Regions from separate parts of the Arthrobacter sp. B055-34 genome, predicted to be linked through region 4. Evidence: riboswitches for the same ligand, from Rfam matches in the RefSeq annotation. Region 4 holds a riboswitch; each other region holds the start of a gene.
What was found. Region 4 has a riboswitch for thiamine pyrophosphate ahead of AC5RWO_RS14550 (ECF transporter S component). Riboswitches for the same ligand answer to the same signal wherever they lie in the genome.

Region 1: it holds a riboswitch for thiamine pyrophosphate, as region 4 does, so the genes downstream of both, AC5RWO_RS06315 (3-oxoacyl-ACP reductase) here and AC5RWO_RS14550 (ECF transporter S component) in region 4, are expected to answer to the same signal.
Region 2: it holds a riboswitch for thiamine pyrophosphate, as region 4 does, so the genes downstream of both, thiD (bifunctional hydroxymethylpyrimidine kinase/phosphomethylpyrimidine kinase) here and AC5RWO_RS14550 (ECF transporter S component) in region 4, are expected to answer to the same signal.
Region 3: it holds a riboswitch for thiamine pyrophosphate, as region 4 does, so the genes downstream of both, thiO (glycine oxidase ThiO) here and AC5RWO_RS14550 (ECF transporter S component) in region 4, are expected to answer to the same signal.

The regions. Positions count from the first base shown of each region.
Region 1 is NZ_JBNHFQ010000003.1:84,605-90,440, forward strand. Features, by position in the region: gene AC5RWO_RS06295 (hypothetical protein) at 1-108, opposite strand, end outside; gene AC5RWO_RS06300 (dihydrolipoyl dehydrogenase family protein) at 272-1,669, shown strand; gene AC5RWO_RS06305 (hypothetical protein) at 1,718-2,116, opposite strand; gene AC5RWO_RS06310 (hypothetical protein) at 2,292-2,636, shown strand; TPP riboswitch at 2,707-2,802, shown strand; gene AC5RWO_RS06315 (3-oxoacyl-ACP reductase) at 2,855-3,619, shown strand; gene AC5RWO_RS06320 (LLM class flavin-dependent oxidoreductase) at 3,619-4,959, shown strand; gene gluQRS (tRNA glutamyl-Q(34) synthetase GluQRS) at 4,969-5,836, shown strand, end outside.
Region 2 is NZ_JBNHFQ010000005.1:190,669-196,504, forward strand. Features, by position in the region: gene proB (glutamate 5-kinase) at 1-165, opposite strand, end outside; gene obgE (GTPase ObgE) at 155-1,735, opposite strand; gene rpmA (50S ribosomal protein L27) at 1,866-2,129, opposite strand; gene rplU (50S ribosomal protein L21) at 2,185-2,493, opposite strand; gene thiD (bifunctional hydroxymethylpyrimidine kinase/phosphomethylpyrimidine kinase) at 2,715-4,190, opposite strand; TPP riboswitch at 4,257-4,355, opposite strand; gene AC5RWO_RS11775 (Rne/Rng family ribonuclease) at 4,438-5,836, opposite strand, start outside.
Region 3 is NZ_JBNHFQ010000004.1:346,403-352,238, reverse strand. Features, by position in the region: gene AC5RWO_RS10215 (4a-hydroxytetrahydrobiopterin dehydratase) at 1-86, opposite strand, end outside; gene AC5RWO_RS10210 (thiazole synthase) at 101-868, opposite strand; gene thiS (sulfur carrier protein ThiS) at 872-1,108, opposite strand; gene thiO (glycine oxidase ThiO) at 1,105-2,256, opposite strand; TPP riboswitch at 2,253-2,387, opposite strand; gene thiE (thiamine phosphate synthase) at 2,494-3,135, shown strand; gene AC5RWO_RS10190 (ferritin-like fold-containing protein) at 3,168-3,875, opposite strand; gene AC5RWO_RS10185 (RNB domain-containing ribonuclease) at 3,927-5,411, shown strand; gene AC5RWO_RS10180 (DEAD/DEAH box helicase) at 5,747-5,836, shown strand, end outside.
Region 4 is NZ_JBNHFQ010000007.1:127,313-133,148, reverse strand. Features, by position in the region: gene AC5RWO_RS14575 (Na+/H+ antiporter subunit D) at 1-1,533, shown strand, start outside; gene AC5RWO_RS14570 (Na+/H+ antiporter subunit E) at 1,530-2,096, shown strand; gene AC5RWO_RS14565 (MrpF/PhaF family protein) at 2,108-2,377, shown strand; partial or broken gene mnhG (monovalent cation/H(+) antiporter subunit G) at 2,367-2,744, shown strand; gene AC5RWO_RS14555 (DUF4235 domain-containing protein) at 2,927-3,187, opposite strand; TPP riboswitch at 3,299-3,437, shown strand; gene AC5RWO_RS14550 (ECF transporter S component) at 3,490-4,104, shown strand; gene AC5RWO_RS14545 (ABC transporter ATP-binding protein) at 4,108-5,670, shown strand; gene AC5RWO_RS14540 (energy-coupling factor transporter transmembrane component T family protein) at 5,667-5,836, shown strand, end outside.

The sequences.
Region 1 (5,836 bases), on a different contig from region 4:
CAGCGGCTCCTCCTGGCCGCTACCGGATTCGGCAGCCGGCTGGGGTTCGTGTGGATGCAGCTCCGAGTCCTCGGGCTGATCGCTGTTTTCGTTCGCTTCGCTGGTCATCGTGGGGCTCCTGGCCGTTGCTCCGTCCCGCGTGGTTGCCGGACGACGGATTCCCAGCGTAGGTAGATGCTAAGCAACCTGTCCATACCCCTCCTGGAAGGCGACCCGCGTAGGATCGACCCGAGGGCGGCACCGCCCGGCGGCACACTTCAGGAGGACCATCTTGGACATTGAAGAAGTCGACCTGCTGGTCATCGGCGGCGGCAAGGCGGGCAAATCCCTGGCCATGGACCGGGCCAAGGCCGGGCAAAAAGTAGCCATGGTTGAGCGCGGCATGATCGGCGGCACCTGCATTAATGTGGCCTGCATTCCTACGAAGACCCTGATCAACAGCGGCCGGGTGCTGGAGACCGTCCGGCGTGCTGCCGAGTTCGGTATTTCCGGCGTCGAAGATCCGCGGATGGATCTGGCTCTGCTGCGGCACCGCAAGGACGACGTCGTCGGCACCATGGTCAAGGGACAGCTCGGCAGTTTCACCGATTCCGGGATGGACTTCATCCTGGGTGAAGCGCAATTTACCGGGCCCAGAACCGTGCACGTGGACCTTAACGACGGCGGCACCCGCGTTTTGCGCGGCGCCGACGTCGTGATCAATCTCGGCACCGAGCCGGCGCTGCCTCCGATTGCCGGGCTGGCGGAGGCCCGGGTGGAGACTAGCAATACACTGCTCGAGCTTGAGTCGTTGCCGGAGAGCATTGTCATCCTCGGCGGCGGTTACATCGGCTGTGAATTCGCGGACCTGCTCAACACCATCGGCGTCAAAGTGACGATCGTCCAGCGCGGGAACCAGTTGCTGGGCCGCGAGGATGCAGACGTGTCCGCCGCGGTCAAGAAAGCCTTTATCGACGCCGGCATCACCGTCCGCCTCGGTGCCGCAGCCGAGAAAATACAGCGCGCTGCGGACGGCACGGTCACCATTACCCTTGACGACGGCGAAACGCTCAGCGCGGAGGACGTCCTGGTGGCGCTCGGTAGGAAACCCATGACCGACGGCGCCAATCTGGAAGCCACCGGCGTGATCCTGGACGACCGCGGCTTCATCGAGGTCGACGAACAGTTGCGGGCGGCCGACGGCGTCTGGGCTGCCGGCGATGCTGCCGGGACCCCGCAGTTCACGCACGCTTCCTACGACGACTACCGCATCCTCAAGGCCAATCTGGCCGCCCGGCATGGCGACGGCGAGGCCCGCACCACCGAGGGAAGGCTCATTCCCTACACGGTCTTCATCACGCCCGAACTGGGCCGGGTCGGCCTGACTGAGCAGCAGGCCCGCGACGCCGGCCACGATGTCCGCATCGCCAAGATGCCAGTTGCCGCCATTCCGCGCGCCCGTACACTCGGCCAGACCGAAGGCGTGTGGAAGGCCGTGCTGGACCGGAAGACCGGCAGGATCCTGGGCGTGGCGCTACTGGGCACCGAGGCCAGCGAAGCCATCGCCGTGGTCCAGATGGCCATGCTGGCGGGGCTGGACTTCACCGCGGTACGGGACGCCGTCATCACCCATCCGACCATTGCCGAAGGACTGAATCTGCTCTTCACCCCGGCTTATCTGGAGGATTGAGCCACCGGGGACGACAGCCACACAGGTCAGCCCGTTGAGATGGCGCGTTTAGCCTTGCCGACGCTCCCGGAAAAAATCGTCCTCCCGGCCGTGCCGCAGCGCCTGGTCCCATTCGGCGATCAATTCGCCGAGGTTCCCTTGCTCTTCGGCGGCAATAAACAGTGCCATATCCTGATCGGCTGTATCACTGCGGGTGACGGCCCAGATCTCCTCATACCGACCGGCACGCCCGGCTTCCCGCAGCACGGTCCGGAACCGGCGGCTGTACTCCCGTTCCTCCGGCCGGCCGAAACGCTCTGACTTCAGGTACACAAACACGAGCACCGCAACCACCGCTCCACCGAAGACTACGGTTCCAACCAGCGCGATCCCATCCGGCAGCAGGAGGGAGAGGACCCACCAGAGCAGGCCCAGGAAAACCATCAATGCCCCAAGGACGATGATCACCGCTCCAGATTAGCCTTCCAAACGGGGACCGCGGCGACCGGGAACGATGCCCGGCTGCCTAGCACCGTCGCATCCCTCAGATTGAGGCTGTCGGCGCTCCCGGGCCGCGCCTACGATGAGCCCTACACCCGGCTCGCACCATGAGCTCCCCGCAGCAGCAAAAGAAGGATCTGTCATGGAATGTATTACCTGGTTTGTGCCTATCCTGCCCGGGAAGCTTGAGGCGTGGAGGGCTTTCGTGGAGGAGATCAACGGTCCGCGGAAGGACGATTTCGCCCAGTCCCGGCAGCGCCTCGGGGCCAGCCGTGAAGTGATCGGCCTGGTCCAGAGTCCCGAAGGAGACTTTGCCGCTTTGTTCCACGAGGGCGAGAGCGTCTCCGCGGGGTTCAGTAAGCTGGCTGCCTCCGAAGACCCCTTCGACGTCTGGTTCAAGGACAAGATTCTGGAGCTCCATGGGGTCACCAAGGAGATGCTGGCTCAGGGACCGCCTTCTCAGGTGGTGATGGACTACCGGGCGTAACGGCGCGGAGCTTCATGGACGTCTGGAGGCGGCGTTGCTGCAGTAGCCGGCTCCGGCAGGTAGACTCGCAGGCAGTGACACGGGGTGCCCCCCTTGAGGGGCTGAGAGCAAACCCGTTGAACCTGATCTAGTTCGTACTAGCGAAGGGATGTCATGCAGCGGCTGCCGTGCGGTTCGTTGCACCCATCTTTTCGCCTTATTCAAGGTGGAGAACCTCAATGCAGCTCGCAGCACAGACCGTACTGGTAACCGGCGGCGGCCGTGGCCTCGGCGCGCGGATCGTCGCAGCCTTCGCGGAAGCCGGCGCCCGGGTGGTCATCAATTACCGCAACAGCGGTTCGGCCGCGGAGGAGCTGGCCGCCAAGTTCGGGCCGGAGCAGGCCGTGGCTCTGCAGTCGGACGTCACCGATGCCGGGCAGGTGGCGGAGCTGTTCAGCCGCGCCGAAGCCCATTTCGGTGGCGCTGTGACCACGGTGGTCAACAACGCGCTGGCGGATTTTTCGTTCAACGGGGCTGCCCGCTCCAGCGCCTCCGATATTTCCTGGTCCGAGTTCGAGGCCCAGTTCTCCGGCACCGTGCGTGGCGCGCTGAACACCGCGCAGCAGGCACTTCCCGGTATGCGCGGCCACCGATTTGGCCGGATCATCAACATCGGCACCAACCTCTTCCAAAATCCGGTAGTTCCCTATCACGACTACACCGCCGCCAAGGCGGCCCTGCTCTCGCTGACCCGGACGCTGGCGGCGGATCTGGGCCAGCACAACGTCACCGTCAACATGGTCTCCGGCGGATTGCTCCGCACCACCGACGCCAGCGCTGCCACACCGGATGAGGTCTTCGACCTGATCGCCGCCTCCACTCCGCTGCGCAGAGTAACGACGCCGGAAGAACTGGCCGACGCGGTACTGTTCTTCGCGTCGCCCTGGGCCCGCTCGGTGACCGGGCAGAACCTGATGGTCGACGGCGGACTGGTGATGAACTAGTGGCGGCGCGTCAACTGCACTTCAACGCGTTCCTGTTCGGCTGCGGCCACCACAACGCCGCCTGGCGCCGGCCGCAGTCGCCCATCGAGCAGCTCGGCGACATCGCCTTCTACGAGCGGCTGGCCCAAACCGCCGAGCGCGGCCTGTTCGACGCCGTCTTCTTCGCGGACGGACACTCGGCGGGCAACGTCGGCGCAGGGCCGCTCTGGCACCTGGAACCGCTAACCGCCCTGTCGGCCATGGCCCGAGCCACCAGCAGGATCGGCCTGGTCAGCACGGTTTCGGCCACCTTCTACACGCCGTTCCATGCCGCCCGCATGCTGGCCTCGCTGGACCACATCAGCGCCGGGCGCATCGGCTGGAATGTCGTCACGTCGATGTTCGACGCCGAAGCACGCAACCACGGTATGGCGGCCATGCCCGGGCATCAGGAACGCTATGAACGCGCCGCCGAATTCATCGACGTCGCCATGCGGTTGTGGGATTCCTGGTCCGACGACGCGCTCGTCCTCGACCGCCACGGCTGCTACGCGGATCCGGCCGAAGTCCAGCCGCTCCACCATTCCGGACGGCACTTTCTGGTGGACGGCCCGCTCACCGTCCCGCGCTCCCCGCAGGGTCGGCCGGTGCTGTTCCAGGCCGGTGCCTCGGAGCAGGGACGCGACCTCGCCGCCCGTTATGCCGAAGGCATCTACGCCGTCGCCTACGATCTGGTCAGCGCGCAGGCCTACTACGCGGATGTGAAGCGCCGTATCGCCGCAGCCGGACGGAACACGGACAAGGTTGCCGTCATGCCGGGCCTGGTGACCTACCTCGGGACAACGACGGCGGAGGCAAAGGCCAAGCAGGCCGAAACCGATGCGCTGCTGCCAACGGAACACTCCCTGGCCCAGCTGGGCACCTTCATCCAGCAGGACTGCAGCGGCTGGGAGCTGGACGCGCCCGTGCCAAGCCTCCCGCCGGCGTCGGAATTCACCGGCCCGCAGGGCCGCTACACCACCATCCTGCGGATCATCGACGCCGAAAAGCCCACGGTGCGCCAGCTGCTCGGAAGGCTGGCTGCCGGTGGCGGACACTGCACCATGACCGGCACACCCGAACAGGTGGCGGACCAGATCGAGCTTTGGTTCGCCTCCGGCGGCGCGGACGGATTCAACCTGATGCCGCCGCTGCTGCCGGATTCCCTGGAGGAGTTCGTGGACCGCGTCGTCCCGGTGCTGCAGCGCAGGGGGCTGTTCCGCACCTCCTATACCGGCAGCACGCTGCGCGAGCATCTGGGGCTGGAGCGTCGGGCTGCCGCGGCTGGAGTAAGGGCAGAAACCGCCTGCTCCGCTTTATAGACTGGACCAGTGCCTCCTATCGACGCCGGAGCCGGCCGCTTCGCCCCCAGCCCCTCGGGTGAACTGCATGTGGGAAACCTGCGCACCGCCATCCTCGCCTGGCTTTTCGCCCGCAGCACCGGCCGCGATTTCCTGCTGCGGATCGAGGATCTGGACCGCGCCCGTGCCGGAGCGGAGGCCAAGGTACTCGAGGATCTGGCCGCCGTCGGGCTGACGTGGGACGGCAACGTGCTCAGCCAGAGGGACCGCTTCCCCCTCTACCGCACGGCCATCACCGCCCTGGCCGACGCGGGCCTGGTCTACGAATGCTTCTGCACCCGCCGCGAGATCGCCGAAGCCCCCAGCGCTCCCCATGCCCCGCCCGGCGCCTACCCCGGAACCTGCCGGAACCTCAGCAATTCAGAACGCGAACGACGGCGGCAGGAGCGGCCCGCTGCACTCCGGCTGTGCGCCGGGGTCACTGAATACACTGTGACCGACCGGCTGCACGGCAAGTACACCGGCGTCGTCGACGATCTGGTGCTGCTGCGCAACGACGGCGTGCCGGCTTACAATCTCGCCGTCGTTGTTGATGACGCGGAGCAGGGTATCGACCAGGTGGTCCGCGGCGATGACCTGCTCAGTTCCACGCCCCGGCAGGCCTATCTGGCATCCTTGCTCGGCGTGGCGCCGGTCGAGTACGCGCATGTGCCGCTGGTGTTGAATACCCATCGCCGCCGGATCGCCAAACGCGACGGCGCCATTTCACTGCGCACCCTCGCGCTGGCCGGGATTGGTCCGGACACGGTGCGGGACATGGTCCTGCGCTCGGTAGGTCTCCCGGCCGGGCCGCTGGAGCAGTCGCTCGACGCGTTCTCACCCGGACAACTGACCACCG
Region 2 (5,836 bases), on a different contig from region 4:
CGTGCCGGTGTTCCGGCGCGCGGCCAGCACGTCCACCAGGGACAGCAACGCGTCCTCGGAGATTCCCCCGGCCACGGATGTCAGCGACGATGAGCCGACCTTAACTACTACCCTGCCGGCGGTCCGCAGCAGTGTACGGTCCGCCGGTTGAGCGCTAGCTTTCATCGTCTTCTTCCGATGCCCCGCTTCCGGCGTGGTGCTTGTAATTGACTGATTCGGTCCAGATGCCAGCCTTGCGCTCGGCTTCCAGCTCCGCGCGTGCCGCGGCCCTGGCATCCTTGCGCTCCTGCTGTTCTTGACGCTTCTGGCTGCGCGTGGGACGGCCGCTGAAGTCGTCCAGCCGGATATCGGTCCCGCGCGGTGCACCGGCCAGAAGCTCGGCGCCGCCCATCATGGTCGGCTCCCAATCGAAGACAACGGCGTCGTCTTCGCCGATGACCACGGTGGATCCCGGCACGGCGCCGGCTTTGAAGAGTTTGTCCTCGACACCCAGTTTGGCCAGGCGGTCCGAGAGGTAGCCCACGGCCTCGTCGTTGTTGAAGTCGGTCTGCTTGACCCAGCGCTCCGGCTTTTCGCCAAGCACCCGGTACAGCGGCTCGAGGTTCTTTTCTTCCTTGCGGATGATGAACCCGGCCTCGTTGACGGCCCTGGGCCGCAGAACAACCTTGACCGGCGCCGGCGCGGCTGCCGCCTCCTGGCGTGCCGCGGCAACGATATCCGCCATGGCAAAGCTCAGTTGGCGCAGTCCCTCGTGGCTGACCGCAGAGATTTCGAAGACTTTGTAGCCGCGCTTCTCCAGTTCAGGCCGGACGAATTCCGCCATGTCCTTGCCGTCGGGCACATCCACCTTGTTCAGCGCCACCAGCCGGGGCCGCTCGTTCAAGGGCACGACGGCGCCGTCGGCGCCGGCGTAGCTGAGGTCGACGGCGTAGGCAGCCAGTTCCGCCTCGATAGTCTCCAGATCGGAGATCGGATCGCGGTCGGCTTCCAGGCTGGCGCAGTCGAGAACATGCACCAGGGCGGCGCACCGCTCCACGTGGCGCAGGAATTCGTGGCCCAAGCCCTTGCCTTCGCTGGCACCGGGTATCAGTCCGGGCACATCGGCGACGGTGAATCGCACCTCGCCGGCCTGGACTACGCCCAGGTTGGGCACCAAGGTGGTGAAGGGATAGTCGGCGATCTTCGGCCGGGCGGCGCTCAGGGCCGCAATCAGGCTCGACTTACCGGCCGAGGGGAAGCCCACCAGCGCGATATCCGCTACAGTCTTCAGCTCCAGGACGATGTCCCGCTCGTCGCCGGGGACCCCTAGCAGGGCAAAGCCGGGAGCCTTGCGCTTCTGCGAGGACAGCGAGGCATTGCCCAGCCCGCCCTGGCCACCGGCCGCCGCCACATACTCGGCGCCTTCGCCGATGAGGTCGGCCAGCACTTCGCCGTCCTTGGTCTTGACCACGGTGCCGTCCGGGACAGGCAGGATCAGCGTTTCGCCGTTGCTGCCATGGCGCAGATCGCCCTTGCCGAAGTCGCCGTTGCTGGCGTGCCGGTGCGGTGCGTGGTGGTAGGACAGCAGGGTGGTGGTCTGCGAGTCGACCCGCAGGATGACGTCGCCGCCGTTGCCACCGTTACCGCCGTCCGGACCGCCCAGCGGCTTGAACTTTTCACGCTTGACGGAAACACAGCCGTGGCCCCCGGTTCCACCGGATACATGCAATACAACCCGGTCAACGAAAGTTGCCACGTTTATCTCCTTTTACTTCAGGTGATCCCGGTTCACACCGGATGTGCCCATCAGTGATTCTAGTCTGGTTAAACACCAGTGAGGCGGACCCGCGGCCCGCCTCACTGGAAAGCTGATTTACTGCCGAAAATTACTCCGCAGCTGCTGCAGCAACGATGTTCACAACGCGGCGTCCGCGGCGAGTACCAAACTCAACCGCACCGGCCTCGAGGGCGAACAGGGTGTCGTCCCCGCCACGGCCGACGTTGGCGCCCGGGTGGAAGTGGGTGCCGCGCTGGCGGACGATGATCTCACCAGCGGAAACAACCTGGCCGCCGAAGCGCTTTACGCCCAAGAACTGAGCGTTGGAATCGCGACCGTTGCGAGTAGAGCTCGCACCTTTCTTATGTGCCATTTGCTATGCCTACCTTTTTTGTCTATGGAAACTGCTGGAAGCCTGCCGACCGCAGTTACGCGATGGAGGTGACCTTGACCTTGGTCAGTTCTGAACGGTGACCCTGGCGCTTCTTGTAGCCGGTCTTGTTCTTGAACTTCTGGATGACAATCTTCGGCCCGCGAAGATTCTCAATGATCTCTGCAGTGACCTTGACCTTGGCCAGTTCATCAGCTGCAGAGGTAACCTTGTCGCCATCGACCAGGAGCAGCGCGGGCAGCTCGAAGGCGCTACCGGCTCCACCGGGGACGCGGTCAAGGGTTACGAGGTCTCCGACGGAAACCTTTTCTTGGCGGCCGCCTGCGCGGACAATCGCGTACACCACTTGGGAACTCACTTCTCTCGACGTTTAATACAGTTATGCGCTTTGAATACAGGCGGTAAAAGGATGCCTGCCAGCACTGTGCAGTGACGCCTACGGGATTTACCCTTCGAAGGCGTTCGCACCGAAGATCAAGATTACGCTATTTCCGCTATTTCCTGCAAATGGCGCCCGGGCGGCGTGCCGCGGAACTGCACTGTTAGCTCGCCCACACCGGCAGTGGCTCAAGCATAGAGCCTTGGTGCATCGAAAAAGTGGAGCTCGTAGCGGGCCGAATGCTCGAAGGCGGCCATCATCCGTTCGCGCTCCTGCTCCGGCATCTGCTGGGCAGCCGCGTCCATGATTGCCACGGCCTGCCGGGTGGCTTCCGCGAAATCGTCGTCCGCATAGGTCTCGATCCACGCGCCGTAGGGGTGGCCGGAGGCTCCGGCGGACTTGTACCGGCCGTACAGTTCGCTGCCGACGTGTGCATACAGCCAGTAGCACGGCACCACGGCGGCCACCAGCTCGGCGTAGCTCCCCGCAGCGCTGACGGCAAGCAGATGGTCCACGTAGGCCTTGGTGACCGGTCCTTGTGCCGGCGCTATGTTGCGCCCGGCGAGCCATTCGCGGTGCAGCTGCGCCTCGACTTCAAGGCAGTTGTGTGCGCCCTTGGCCCAGAACAGCTGTTCCTGCTCGGTGGGCGCCAGCGCGCTGGCACGGGCCAGTGCCCGCGAGTAGCCATTAAGGTAGCGCGCGTCCTGGGCCAGGTAGTAACCGAACTGCGATTCGCTGAGGGTTCCTACCGCGAGCGACCGCACAAAATCCAGTTCCATGATTTCCGCCCGGATGTCTGCGGTGCGTTCCCAGGCTGCCGTGCTGAACCGGTCCGCCGGACGTGGCGTGTGCTGATGGAAATGGTGGATGGGCCCGCTGCCCTTCCCGACCTCCAGCTCGTCCGCGCGCACCAGCGCGCCGAACAGCCATTCCTTCACCTCCTTGAGCGACTCCGTCCAGTCCCCCGTCCGGGCCTGCACCGTGGCCATCGCCGCCGAGAGCGAGCAGCCGGTCCCGTGCGTGTTTTTCGTCCGCACCCGACCGGTGCGGAATTCAACCACCTCGCCCGCCAGCCGCCCGTTCACGTCCACCAGCGCATCGGGGCAGTCCTCCGCGGGCAGGTGTCCACCCTTGACCAGAACCATGACGCCATGCCTGCGCGAGAGCTCCCGCCCCTGCGCCAGCGCCTCCTGCCAGTCGGCGGCCGTCTCGGCACCGAGCAGCACCGCCAGCTCCGGCAGGTTCGGCGTCACGAGGTGGGCCTGGTTGAGCAACCCGCGCAGCGCTTGCTCCGCTTCCGCTGCCAGCAGTCGGTCTCCGCTGGTGGCCACCATCACCGGGTCCAGAACAACGACGGCGGGGCTCACCTCAGCGAGCCAGCGGCCTACCGTTCCAATCACCTCGCTGTCACCAAGCATGCCGATCTTCACCGCGTCGATGCAGACATCGTCGCTGACCGCGGCCAGCTGCTCGGCGAGGAATGACGGCGGCGGTGTATGGACGGAGCGGACACCCTGGGTGTTCTGGGCTACCAGTGCGGTCACCGCGGCCATCCCGTAGCCGCCGTTCGCCGCGATGCTCTTCAGGTCTGCCTGGATCCCGGCGCCGCCGGTCGGATCGGTTCCTGCAATGCTCAGCACTCTGGGTGTGGTTCGAATGGTCATGGCTGCTCCGTTGCTGCTCAGGGCGGAACACGCACGGCAGACTTCCATGCTGGCCAGCCAGCGGCCCGAAGACTGCAGCGACATCCCTCCGCCAGTCCTAACTGGTTCAGGTTCAACGGGTCTCAAATCTCAGCCGGCTAGTCGCCGGCACCCCGTGTCACTGCTGCCAGCCTAATGCATCAGGGGCGGTCCTTTCGACATGAAAGGACCGCCCCTGATGCATTAGCAGGAATTGCTCAGTGCTGGATCAGAGTTCCGACGCAGGAACTCCGACTCCCAGAATCACCGGCTGCACCGGAGTCTTCTTCTCAGCCTCCGGCTTAGCCGCCGCTTCTTCACGGTCCGCCGACGCATCGGCGCCGCCCGCTCCGGAGACCGGCTGAACCGCCGGGGCAGCCTTCGCGGACTGCTCCACGCCGTCCCGCTGCTCAATGGGTGCCTGATTCGCGGCTCCCTGGGGACTGCTCGCGGCACGACGACGGCGGCCGCGGCGCTCCGGCGGCGCCGTCGCCTCAGGTTTCGCCTCAGGCTTTGCCTCCGGTCCCGGCTCTGGTCTCGTGACGATCTCCGGACTTACCTTGTTGAAGGCATCCGTCAGGCTCGCAAGCGTCAGGGCCGGCTCCTCACTGGCCGCCAACAGGCTGTGCTCGGCACGGGGCAGCACAACCTTTTCGCCGTTGATGGTCAGGACCGGAGCCTCGGGGGCGGCGTCCGGTTCTGCCTTGCGCGCAGCCGATTCTGACTTGAGCGCAGCCTCGTGTTCCTCCGCCTCATGGGCTGCGTGGGTCGCCGCGGCGATGGACGCCAGTGCGGCACGGGCCGCCTGCGCCTTGGCTTGCCGCTCGGCGTCGTCCTCATGCTCCGGTTCCACAACCGCGTCAGGAGCGGAGGGCGCGCTGCCCTGGTTGTTCTGGCTCTTGCTCCGGCGCTTTTCGCTTCGGGACGGCTTCTCCGGCCGCCCCGGCTTTTCGGCGCGGACAAGGTGCTGATGATGCTCGGCAGCAACTGCGGCACGGCGGTGCTCCAGCGGTTCGTCATGGGTGACGACGCCGCGGCCGCCGCAATGCTCGCAGTTCTCGCCGAAGACCTCCAGCAGCCCGGTACCCATCCGCTTGCGGGTCATCTGGACCAGGCCCAGGGACGTCACTTCGGCTACCTGGTGCTTGGTCCGGTCGCGGCCCAGGCATTCCACCAGGCGGCGCAACACCAGATCGCGGTTGGCCTCGAGCACCATGTCGATGAAGTCGATGACGATGATGCCGCCGATGTCGCGCAGGCGCAGCTGCCGGACTACCTCTTCGGCCGCTTCCAGATTGTTCTTGGTGACGGTCTCTTCGAGGTTGCCGCCGGAGCCGGTGAACTTGCCGGTGTTGACGTCAACCACGGTCATGGCTTCGGTGCGGTCGATGACCAGCGAGCCGCCCGAGGGCAGGAAGACCTTGCGTTCGAGGGCCTTGTGGATCTGCTCGTCGATCCTGTTGGCCGCGAAAATGTCCTCTGCGCCGGTCCACTTCTCCAGCCGGTCCACGAGGTCTGGTGCCACATAGGTCACGTAGGCCTCGATGGTGTCCCAGGCCTCTTCACCGGACACGATGAGCTTCGAGAAGTCCTCGTTGAAGACGTCGCGGACCACCTTGATGGTCAGG
Region 3 (5,836 bases), on a different contig from region 4:
AGCGCGCCCTCGCTGTGGCGCCAATCCGGCAGCGTCCTGAGCTGTTCATCGATCTGCTTGCTGTCCAGCTTGTCCTCGGCGGCCATTGCTCCTCCTGTGGCTAGAGATCCGGGCGGCCTGCAAACGATGATGAAGCCAATGCGTGCTCCCGTTTGGGAATCCGGCCGCCTGTTGCCGCCAGCCTACCGGCGATGACCGCATGTTTGAAGGCTTCGGCCATGCGGACCGGATGCTGGGCCCTGGTCACGGCCGTGGCGAGCAGGACGGCGTCGCAGCCAAGCTCCATGGCCAGCGCAGCGTCCGACGCCGTGCCGATACCGGCGTCCAGCACCACCGGAATCCCGGCGCGCGAGACAATCAATTCGATGTTGTGCGGATTGAGGATTCCCAGCCCGGTACCGATCGGAGCACCCAGCGGCATCACGGCGGCAGCACCCAGCAGCTCGAGCCGGCGGGCCAGCACCGGGTCGTCATTGGTGTAGGCGAAGACCTTGAACCCGCGGTTGACCAATGCCTCGGTTGCCTCGACAAGTTCCACCGCGTCGGGCAGCAGTGTCTCTTCGTCCGCGATGACTTCGAGTTTCACCCAGTTCGTCTCCAGGGCTTCGCGCCCGAGTTCGGCGGTCATCACCGCCTCCCGCGCCGTGTAGCAGCCCGCCGTGTTCGGCAGCACGCGGATGCCATGGCGGTCCAGCAGGTCGAAGACCGAAGTACCGGTACCGGCCGCGTAGCGGCGCATCGCTACCGTGGTGAGTTCTGTTCCGGAAGCCAGCAGTGCCTCGCCCAAACCATCCAGGCTCGGCGCGCCGCCCGTGCCCATGATCAGGCGCGATCCGAGCCTTACCCCGTCGATCATCAGTTCATCCATTATTCAGCCTCCCTGTACTGCGGTCACGAGTTCTATGCCGTCGCCGTCGGCGAGCACGGTCCGGGCCCAGCTGCCGCGCGGCGCTACCTCCGCGTTCAGCGCGACAGCCACACCGAGCCGTCCGCCGTCGGCCGGCCGCCCGTCCTCCGCCAATTCACGGCCGGTGGTCCTGGCCACCAGCTCGAGCAGTGTTGGCGCGGTCGGCAAGGTGTGCGGACTGCCGTTGACGGTGATCTTCATGCGTGACTCTCCTTGGTCATAGTGCTGAACCTGTCGGGATTGAATTGCAGTAGCTCGGCGGAGATTTGCACACCGTCGATGAGGTCGGCGCAGATCCTGGCCGCGACCGGCGTCAGGAGCACTCCGTGGCGGAAGAATCCGGTGGCAACTACCAAGCCCGGAAGGTCCTCCGACCCTGACGCCACCCGTCCCAGCAACGGCGCATTATCCGGTGTTCCCGGCCGAGCACGGCAGGTCATCTCTTCGAGCGCGAGTTCCGCGACGGCCGGCACCAGCGTCTGGGCGTCGCGGAGCAACTGGTACACCCCGCCGGCCGACACATCCGCCGATCCGTCCTCACGCTGCGTGGCTCCGATCACCACCGTGCCGTCCCCGCGCGGAACAAGATAAACCGGGTGCCCGCGAACGATGCCACGAATTGTCGAGGTGAGAAACGGTTGCAGGCCTGTCGGTACGCGCAGCCGCAGAATGTCCCCGTACACCGGACGCAGCGGCAGCCGAAGCCCCGCGGGCAGGCCGGAGAGGTTGGCGGCCGCAAGCCCGTTCGCGACCACCGTTTCATCGGCCGCAAGGACCTCGCCGCCTGCTAACTGCACGCCAACAACCGTGCCCCGAGCATCGGTGATGAGTCCGGCTGCCTTTTGACTTACGACGGCGGCGCCTGAGTTCCGCAGCATCTTCACTAACGCTGCGGAAAGGGCCCGTGGATCCACTTGGTGGTCGCCCGGCGCGTAGAAGGCACCGGTCAGGGCCGGGCCCAGGCTGGGTTCGAGCCGCCGGGCCTCGCGGCTAGTGATTTCGTGGACCTCGAGTCCTTCGGCCAGCTGCGCCTGTTTCAGGTCCGCGAGCGCGGTGCGGTCCGCGGCGTCGAAAGCGGCAACCAAGGTCCCGGTTTCCTGGTAGCCGGTCTCCCGCAGCCCCGCAACGAACCCAGGGTAAAGCCGGGCGGACTCGCGGGTCAGGGCCAGCAGCCGCTCTTCCTGGTAGTGCAGTTCGCTGACCGGGGCGAGCATGCCCGCGGCGGCGTACGTGGCGCCCGTGGCGGGAGCGGGATCGATGACGGTGACACGGTGGCCGCGGCGGGTGGCTTCTGCGGCGATACCCAGTCCCACTATGCCCGCGCCGATGACGGCAACATGTTTGGACAACTTTGAGCTTCCTTCCCTACGCCGGCATGACCCGGATCAGGTTCGACGGTCGGTGCCAGGCACCCTCTCAGCCTGTCGGCCGCCGGCAATTGCCGAACGTGCCGCCCTATCAGGCTCCCGCAGTGTTTTCTCCAGTGTAGCCATAGTCGCGGCTTCGCCGGCGTCACATTCTGCTGCCGAAGCCCGCGTCCCGCCACCGCGGAGTTCCTTGCGCGGTTTGCCATTATGGTTGCAGGTATGGATTTTTCCTCTGCCCAGCTTTACCTTTGCACCGACGCGCGCCGCGACCGTGGGGACTTCGAGCAGTTCCTCGATGCTGCCTACTCCGGCGGTGTGGACATCATCCAGTTGCGGGACAAGTCCCTCGATGCCGCCGAAGAGCTGGAGCTGCTCGGCGTGCTCGCCGACGTTGCCGTCCGGCACTCAAAGCCGTGGTCCGTCAACGACAGGGCGGATCTGGCTGCAGTGGCCGGGGCACCAGTCTTCCACGTCGGACAGCAGGACCTTCCGCCGGCCGCGGCCCGGTCCGTGCTCGGGCCCGCTGCCGCTATCGGCCGCTCCACCCACACTCCGGAACAGGCATCAGCTGCCTTGGCCGATGACGCCCTGGACTATTTCTGCACCGGGCCACTCTGGGCCACCCCTACCAAGCCGGGCAGGGCCGCCGTCGGTCTTGAGCTGGTGGAGTTTACTGCCGCCCAGCAGGCGCAGACGGGTTCCGGCAAGCCGTGGTTCGCCATTGGCGGTATCGATCTGGAGAACATCGGCCAGGTAACGGAGGCCGGGGCTAAACGCGTCGTCGTCGTTCGCGCCGTCACCGATGCCGATGATCCGGCCGGGGCCGCCAGGGCGCTGAAGTCCGCGCTGCCGCCCCTGTAACCCGCCGTTCGGCCGGCTGGTGGCGTGAACGTTCAGGCGGTAAGGCCCAGGGCGTTCATCCGGCGGGAATGGTTCCGGGTCAGTTCTGCGAAGAGTTCCGCGGTGACCGCCTGCTGGGAGGCCGGTTCGTCCAGTCCCAGCAGGGCGCCCAGGAAAGCCCGCTCGATCCCGATGCGCTGCGCCTGCGTCAACGCCTCGCCGACCAGCCGCCGGCCCCACAAGGCCAGCCTCGAGGCCAGCCGCTCGTCATGTTCCAGCGCCCTGCGCAGCCGACTAGTGAGCAAGGTCAGCTGGTCCCCGTTTTCCTTGATCCTGGACACCAGCGCGCGCGTCTCGGGATCCAGCCGGTCGGCGATCGCACGGTAGAAATCCCCCGAAACAGCATCCGTGACGTAGGCCTTCATCAACGATTCGTACCAGTCTCCGGGCCGCGTCCGCTCGTGGAACGCGTCGATCGAAGCCTGGAAAGGCGCCATGGCAACCTGCACGTCGACATCAAGGCGCGCCAGCTCGGCGCTGACAAGTTCAAAGTGCCCGAATTCGACGACGGCGAGGCGCCCGAGATCCGCGCGGTCTTTCAACGTTGGCGAGAACCGGGCGTCCGAGGAGAACCGCTCGAAGGCGGACAGCTCGCCGTAGGCCATGACGCCGTACAGATCAACGACATGCTGCAGATGTTCCGCTCCTGTCCCGTTGCTGGTGGCCGGACGATCAGTGGGGAAGGATCCTTCGGAGCTCATGAGCACTACCCTAACGCCCCACCTGCGGCGCTGTGGCGATAGGCTGGGCCTGTGCCGTATTCACACGTCGACGCCAGAGTTAATGAATCGCAGCATCTGCTCGCCCGTGTGCTGAAGGAACTGCGCACCGAGCTGGAACTTCCCGCGGCGTTCAGCCCTTCGGTCCTTGCGGAAGCCGAGAAGGCCGTGGCGGAACACTCCATGCCAGCCGCGGATCTAACCGGGCTGGACTTTGTCACCATCGATCCACCAAGCTCCACCGACCTGGACCAGGCGATGTACATCGAGCGCGACGGCGAGGGCTACCGGCTCTGGTATGCCATCGCGGATGTTCCCGCTTTTGTTGCTCCCGGCGGTGAACTTGACGCTGAGACGCGACGGCGCGGCCAGACCATCTACGCTCCCGATGGACGCATTCCGTTGCACCCGCTGTTGATCAGCGAAGACGCCGGCAGCCTCCTCCCGGACCAGGACCGCAGCGCATTCGTGTGGGAATTCGAGCTCGACGCCGCCGCAGTCGTCAGTACCGTGTCGATGCGCCGGGCCAGAATGCGCAGCCGCGCCAAGCTGAACTACGAACAGGTCCAGCAGGACATTGATTCCGGCGAAGCGCCGGTCTATCTGCAGCTGCTCAAGGAAGTAGGGCTCAAGCGCATCGAGCTGGAGCGGCAGCGCGGCGGCGCGAGTCTGAACCTTCCTGATGAGGAAATAGCCCATGACGGCCGCCATTACTTCATCGTCGCGCGCCCTGCACGGCCGGTCGAGGACTGGAACGCCCAGATTTCGCTGATGACCGGTATGGCAGCAGCGGAAATCATGCTCAAGGGCAAGGTAGGAATCCTGCGCACCATGCCCGCTCCGGACGAGGAGTCGGAGGCCCGGTTCCGACGCCAGACCAAGGCTCTGGGCCACCCCTGGCCGGAGGGTATTGCCTATGGCGAATATCTGCGCGGGCTCGACACCGCGGATCCGAAACAACTGGCACTCATGGACGCGGCCGGGTCACTGTTCCGCGGTGCCGGCTACACACCGTTCGACGGCGACGTGCCGCAGGAGCAGACCCAGGCCGCGATTGCTGCGCCCTACGCCCACACCACCGCACCGCTGCGCCGCCTGGTGGACCGCTTTGTCCTGGTCATCTGCGAGGCGTTGTGCGCCAAGACCGAGGTGCCCGGCTGGGCCCGGCAGGCCTTGCCGGAACTCCCCCAGCTGATGGCTGCCTCGGACCAGCTGTCCGGACGGCTGGACCGTGCGGCGCTGGACGCGGTGGAAGCGGCCCTGCTCAGCCATCGGGTGGGCGAGGAATTCGATGCCGTGGTGATCTCGGCCCGTAATTCCAACAACCACTCGAACCATAATTCCAATGGCAACGGCCGTCAGGAAGCCGTCCCGCACGGTACTATCCAGATCAGTGATCCCGCGGTCAGTGCGCGTTGCGACGGCGAACTACAGGCCGGCACTGCTATCAGGGCCCGTCTGGTCGAGGCCGATATCGAGAAGCGCACGGTCCGGTTCGAGCTGATCAGCCCGGCCTGAGCGGTCCGTCCATCCGCGCCATGGCGCCGGCCGGGAGACGATTTGGTGCCAGCCGGTAGACTGGTCATTGTAGAACTGGATGCCCGGTCGTTGATTGTTAGTAAATTTCATCAACAGATCCGCACCTACGCGATCTTTAACCCGCCGGCATGGCCATGATGGCTTGCACCGGCACGCAGTTGTTAGCCCGCGATCGGCTTCCACTGGCTGCGTCACGCAACCGGACAGTTCCGCACGGCCGCAAGATGGCCGTGTCGTTGAGCACCGGGGCCCAGGCGCCTTATTTGAATGGTATTTAATTGAACACTGAGAATTCCCTCGTGGACCAGAACAACCTGCTCCATGCGGAAAACAGCCTTGAGGAAATCAAAGTCGAGGCAAGCCTCGCTTCCGATGAACGTCCGCACGAGATTCCGCAGCAGACC
Region 4 (5,836 bases):
CAGCGGACCGTGGCCATTGGCACACTCGCCCTGACCCTGTCCGTCGAACTGCTCATGCTGTGGTCGGCCTGGACCCAAGGCGTACAGGCCGTGTTCCTTGGCGGCTGGGTGCCTCCGTTCGGGATTTCCCTGGTGGTGGACGAGCTTTCATCCCTGATGCTCGTGATCTCCTCGGCCGTGAGCCTGGCGGTGCTGGTCTACGCGTCCGGCCAGGGCATGGCAGACGGGGACGAGGACGGTCCCATCTCGATTTTCCATCCCACCTATCTGATCCTCGTGGCGGGGGTGTCCAACGCTTTCCTCACCGGGGACCTGTTCAACCTCTACGTAGGTTTCGAGATTCTGCTGACGGCCAGTTATGTCCTGATGACCATGGGTGGGACAGGGCCGCGTGTCCGGGCCGGCGTGACGTATGTGGTGGTCAGCGTTATTTCCTCGATGTTGTTCCTGCTATCCATTGCGATGATCTACGCGGCGACCGGCACCATCAACATGGCCGACCTGGCCGTGAAGCTGGGCGAACTGGATGATTCCACGCAAATGATTCTGCACCTAATGCTGGTGGTCGCGTTCGGCATCAAGGCCGCAGTGTTCCCGCTGTCCTTCTGGCTGCCCGACTCCTATCCCACCGCGCCCGCCCCGGTCACCGCAGTGTTCGCCGGCCTGCTGACCAAGGTGGGTGTCTACGCCTTGATCCGGACCGAGACGCTGCTCTTCCCGGGGGACCGCATCAACACCTTCCTGATGATCGTTGCGCTGCTGACCATGGTGGTCGGCATCCTCGGCGCACTGGCCCAGATCGACATCAAACGTATGCTCTCATTCACGCTGGTCAGCCACATCGGCTACATGGTTTTCGGCCTGGCGATGAGTTCCGTGGTGGGTCTGGGATCGACGATGTACTACGTGGCCCACCACATTACCGTCCAGACCAGCCTGTTCCTGGTGGCGGGTCTGATCGAACGCCGCGGCGGCACCTCCAACATGGACCGGCTGGGCGGGATGGCGAAACTCTCGCCGCTGCTGGCGATCCTGTACTTTGTGCCGGCCATGAACCTGGCGGGCATACCGCCCTTCTCTGGCTTCCTGGGCAAGCTCGGCCTGCTGCAGGGCGGCGTCGATCTGGCCACCCCGGTGTCGTACACGCTGGTCATCGGCAGTGTCGTCACCTCCCTGCTGACCCTGATGGCCATGGCCCGCGTCTGGAACAGGGCCTTCTGGCGGACTCCGGAGGACGCCGAGCACCCGGACCCAGTGCTGCTGGCCAGCAAGCCGGACGGTTCCACGCTGCGCACTTCCAAGTACGTGACGGACAAGCCCACCGGCCGGTTCTCCGGCAGGGGGACCATCCACCTGCTGCCCAAGAGCATGGTCGGGGCCACCATGGGCCTGGTGGCACTCGGGGTGGCACTGACCGTCTTCGCCGGCCCGCTGTTCCAGCTGAGCGACCAGGGCGCCCGGGCGATGCTTGAGCGCACCCCCTACATCGAGGCCGTTCTTGGCCCCGGCGCGGCGCAGGGGGTTGAGCAATGACCCGTTCCCGGATTCCGCTGCTCGTCGAAATACCGCTGCTGGTCTGGCTGGTCATCCTCTGGGGAGCCCTCTGGCAGGACTTCAGCGCCGGCAACCTGATTTTCGGACTGCTCATCGCCCTCGCCGTCGTCAATATCTTCTACCTGCCGCCGGTAGAACTGGCCGGACGGCTGAATCTGTGGGCGGCGGCCCTGTTCGTGGCATCGTTCCTGGTGAACGTGGCCAAGGCCAGCTTCGAGGTCTTCTGGATTGCTCTCACCCGTGGCCCGCGCACGATGAACGGGGTGGTGGCCGTCCAACTGCGCAGCCATTCGGACCTGCTGGTCACCGCCACCGGCCATACAATTTCGCTGATTCCCGGGAGCCTCGTGGTGGACGTGGACCGGTCCACGTCGACGCTGTACCTGCACGTGCTGGACATTCCGGACCCGGACAAGGCGGACCGGTTCCGCGAACAGGTCCGCAGGATCGAGGCCGGGCTGATCCGGGCCATCGGCAGTAAAGAGGAACTCGCGATGGTCAAAGCAGAGGCAGCAAACCGACGGAACGGAGGAACCAGTTGAACAGTCCATTCATGGAAGTTGTGCTGGTGATCGTCACTGTCGTCCTGGCCTTCTCCGCCGCCGTCGCAATCTCCCGCATTGTCAAAGGCCCCTCCATCCTGGACCGTGTGATCGCTATCGACGTTTTGCTGGCCATCGTATGCGCGGGCTTGATAGCGGACATGGCCGTCCGGAAGCATCAGGCCAACCTGACCTTGGTGATCATCATTTCTCTGATCGGCTTCATCGGTTCGGTCACGGTAGCCCGCTTCGTCATCGATAGGCGGACCCATGAACACTGATCTTGTGCTGGAAATTGTTGCCGGACTCTGCCTGGTCCTCGGGGCGCTGATGTCCCTGGCCGCCGCTATCGGGCTGCTCCGGTTTCCGGACCTGCTCTCGCGGATGCACGCAGGCACCAAGCCCCAGGTTTTCGGGCTGCTGCTGCTGCTCATCGGTCTGGCCCTCCAGCTCCGCAGCTGGGCAGCGGTGCCTGTGCTGATTATCGCCTGGCTGTTCCAGCTGCTGACGGTTCCGGTCTCGGCGCATATGGTAGGCCGTGCCGGCTACCGCACCAAGCACCTGCACCGGGAAACGCTGAGCGTGGACGACCTGGATGCCGTGGTCCAGAAAGCCGCGGCGGAAGAAGCCGAACGCCGGAAGGCGGATGCCGCGGAAGAGGCGGCCCTGGCTGCCGATCCCGAGTTGGCGGCAGAACTGGACGTCGGCGGGAACATTGAGGAAAAGTCTGTAGGAAAGCTGAAGGGCGCGCTGCGTATCAAGGAGCCAAAGGAAGCGGCGGCGAAGGCTTCCGCCAAACGCCGCCGCGAATCCTGAAACTTGCCCAAGGGCTAGACCATGTCCCGGGTCCGGTTGAAGCGGTTGACTGCCTGCATGGTTCCGCGCTGGGACAGCACGCGGATGATGGCGCTGACCGTACCGGAAATCGCGGCAAAAGCGAGGGTGGCGCGCAGGCTGTTTTCCATGTCGTCGTCATGCTTAGGGGAGTCCTCCCCGGTAACGGCCTTCCACAGGATGTCGATGAGCTTTGCGCCGGCCAGGCCAGCCGCAATGCTCACCAACGTACCCAGAAGTTTCAAAACCGTACTCATTTGCCACTGCCCTTCTTTGGAGAACGTCATCTGCCACCCAGCCTAGCGTTTTCCGGGTCGGCTGCCACCCGCCGTCGTCAGTAGTACACTGGAAGACGCTTGAAAAAGCACACATGACGACAGGGGAGCGTCCGTCACGGTAACCACGGCAAGCAGCCGTACCGGGTCGGGACGCTGAGAGTGCGGACAGCCGCAGACCCTCGAACCTGCTCCGGTTAGTACCGGCGAAGGGAGTCGAGATCTCAGGGTGTGCCCGGAAAAGCCGGGTTGCCCTCCCCTCCTGAACCCCAGGAGGATTTTCCATGAACACCGTTACACCTTCCGCGCACGCATCTGCGCGCAAACCCCGTTACACCTGGCGCGTTGTCGATATTGTGGTCGCGTCCGTGATCGGCGTGGCCATCGGGGTCATCTTCTGGGCCTGGTCCGCCGGCTATTCCGGCATTGCGGTGCTGACCGCGGCCTTCCCGCCGGCCGGCGGGCTCTACGCCGGCGGCTGGCTCACGGCCGGGGTCCTGGGCGGGCTGCTCATCCGCAAGCCCGGCGCGGCGATCTACTGCGAGGTCCTCGCGGCCGCGGTGTCGAGCCTGCTGGGCACGCAGTTCGGCCTCACAGTGCTTCTGTCCGGCCTGATCCAGGGCGTGGGGGCGGAACTGGTCTTCCTGCTCTTCCTCTACAAAAAGTTCAACCTCGGCGTGTCGCTGCTGGCCGGGTTGAGCGCCGGCCTGGCGCTGGCCATCGGCGAGAACTTTATGTGGAACGTGGAATGGGCAACCGACTGGAAGCTCTGGTACACGCTGTTCGCCGCCGTTTCCGGCGTGGTCATCGCCGGACTGCTGCCCTGGCTGGCGATGAGAGGACTGGCCAAGACGGGCGCGCTCTCGTCCTTTGCCGCCGGCCGGACTGCTGACGTATAGGCCATGGCAAACACTCAAAGTACGACGGCGGAGCGCGGCCGCCCGGCCGCTGTCACCGCCGAAAGATACGGCTGGCGCCATGCCGGCCGCAAGAATCCGGCGGTCAGCGACGTGAGCTTCGGGATTGAACCGGGGGAGCGCGTGCTTCTGCTCGGCGCCTCCGGTGCCGGCAAATCCACGCTGCTGCATGCCATTGCCGGGGTACTGGGCGACGACGGCGAAGGCGACGAAGCGGGCCGCCTGACCGTCGACGGCATGCACCCGGTCCAGTCCCGCGGCCGGACGGGACTGGTGCTCCAGGACCCGGAGTCCCAGGTGGTCATGGCGCGCGTGGGGGACGAGGTCGCCTTCGGCGCAGAGAACATGGCCCTGCCACGGGACGAAATCTGGGCGCGAGTGCGCGAAAGCCTCGCCGATGTGGGCCTCGAGGTCCCGCTGGACCATGCCACTACGGCGCTCTCCGGCGGGCAGAAACAGCGGCTTGCGCTGGCGTCGGTCCTGGCCATGCGGCCCGGTGTCCTGTTGCTGGACGAGCCCACGGCGAACCTTGACCCGGACGGGGTGCTGGAGGTCCGGGACGCGGTGGTCGGGGTGCTTGAGCGCACCGGCGCCACCCTGATTGTGGTGGAACACCGCGTGGCCGTCTGGGCGGACGTGGTGGACCGGGTCATCGTACTGGCTGCCGGCGGCGGAGTTCTCGCCGACGGTCCGCCGGGGGAGGTACTCAATGCCGCAGGTACCAGGGAACGCCTGATCGAAGCCGGTGTCTGGGTTCCCGGTTATACTCCTCAACTGCGCACGCCCGGGGCCACCAGCGGTGGCCACGGCAGCGGCGGCGGCCACAACACGCAGGGTACGGGCCTGCTCCGGGCAGCGGAGCTGTCCGTTGCCCGGACCCGGCGGGCCGGGCCGGTAGTCAATAAGGTCTCGCTGGAACTGGCGGCGGGCGAGGCGTTGAGCATTACGGGCCCCAACGGCGCCGGTAAGTCGACCTTGGCGCTGACCCTGGCCGGGCTGCTGACCCCCGCGGGCGGCAGGCTTGAGGCCGCACCGGAGCTCCGGCGGGGTGCGTCCGGCACCGTGCACAAGTGGAAATCTGCCGAGCTGGTCACCCGGATCGGCACCGTCTTCCAGGAACCCGAACACCAGTTCCTGACCCACCGGGTGATCGACGAACTCGAATTCGGTCCCCGGCGGGTCGCCCGGCTACCGGAGGACGAGGTGCGACGCCGCGTTGATGCCATTGCGGAGCGGCTGCGGCTGACCAAACTCCTGCAGGCCAATCCCTTTACCCTTTCGGGCGGGGAGAAGCGCAGGCTGTCCGTGGCGACTATGCTGGCCACCAGCCCTGACATCCTGGTGCTGGACGAACCGACGTTCGGGCAGGACGCGAACACCTGGGCCGAGCTGGTCTCGCTGCTCGGCGGCCTGATCGCCGAAGGCCACGCGGTGGTGTCCGTGACCCACGACGGCGACTTCACCGCTGCGCTCGACGGCCACGTCCTGCGCGTGGCCGAGGGAACGGCGCAGCTGCAGGCGCGGGCCGCGGGCGGGAGGGCGGCATGAGCCTGGACATCATGACCCCGCGGCTGACTGCCTCGCCCTTCACCCGTGCAAATCCGCTCTCGAAGCTTGCCGCCGTTGCCATGGTCACCGTGGTGGTGATGCTCAGCGTGGACTGGGTGAGCGCCGGCGTGGTGCTGGCTGCGGAACTGCTGCTGCTGCCCGTGCT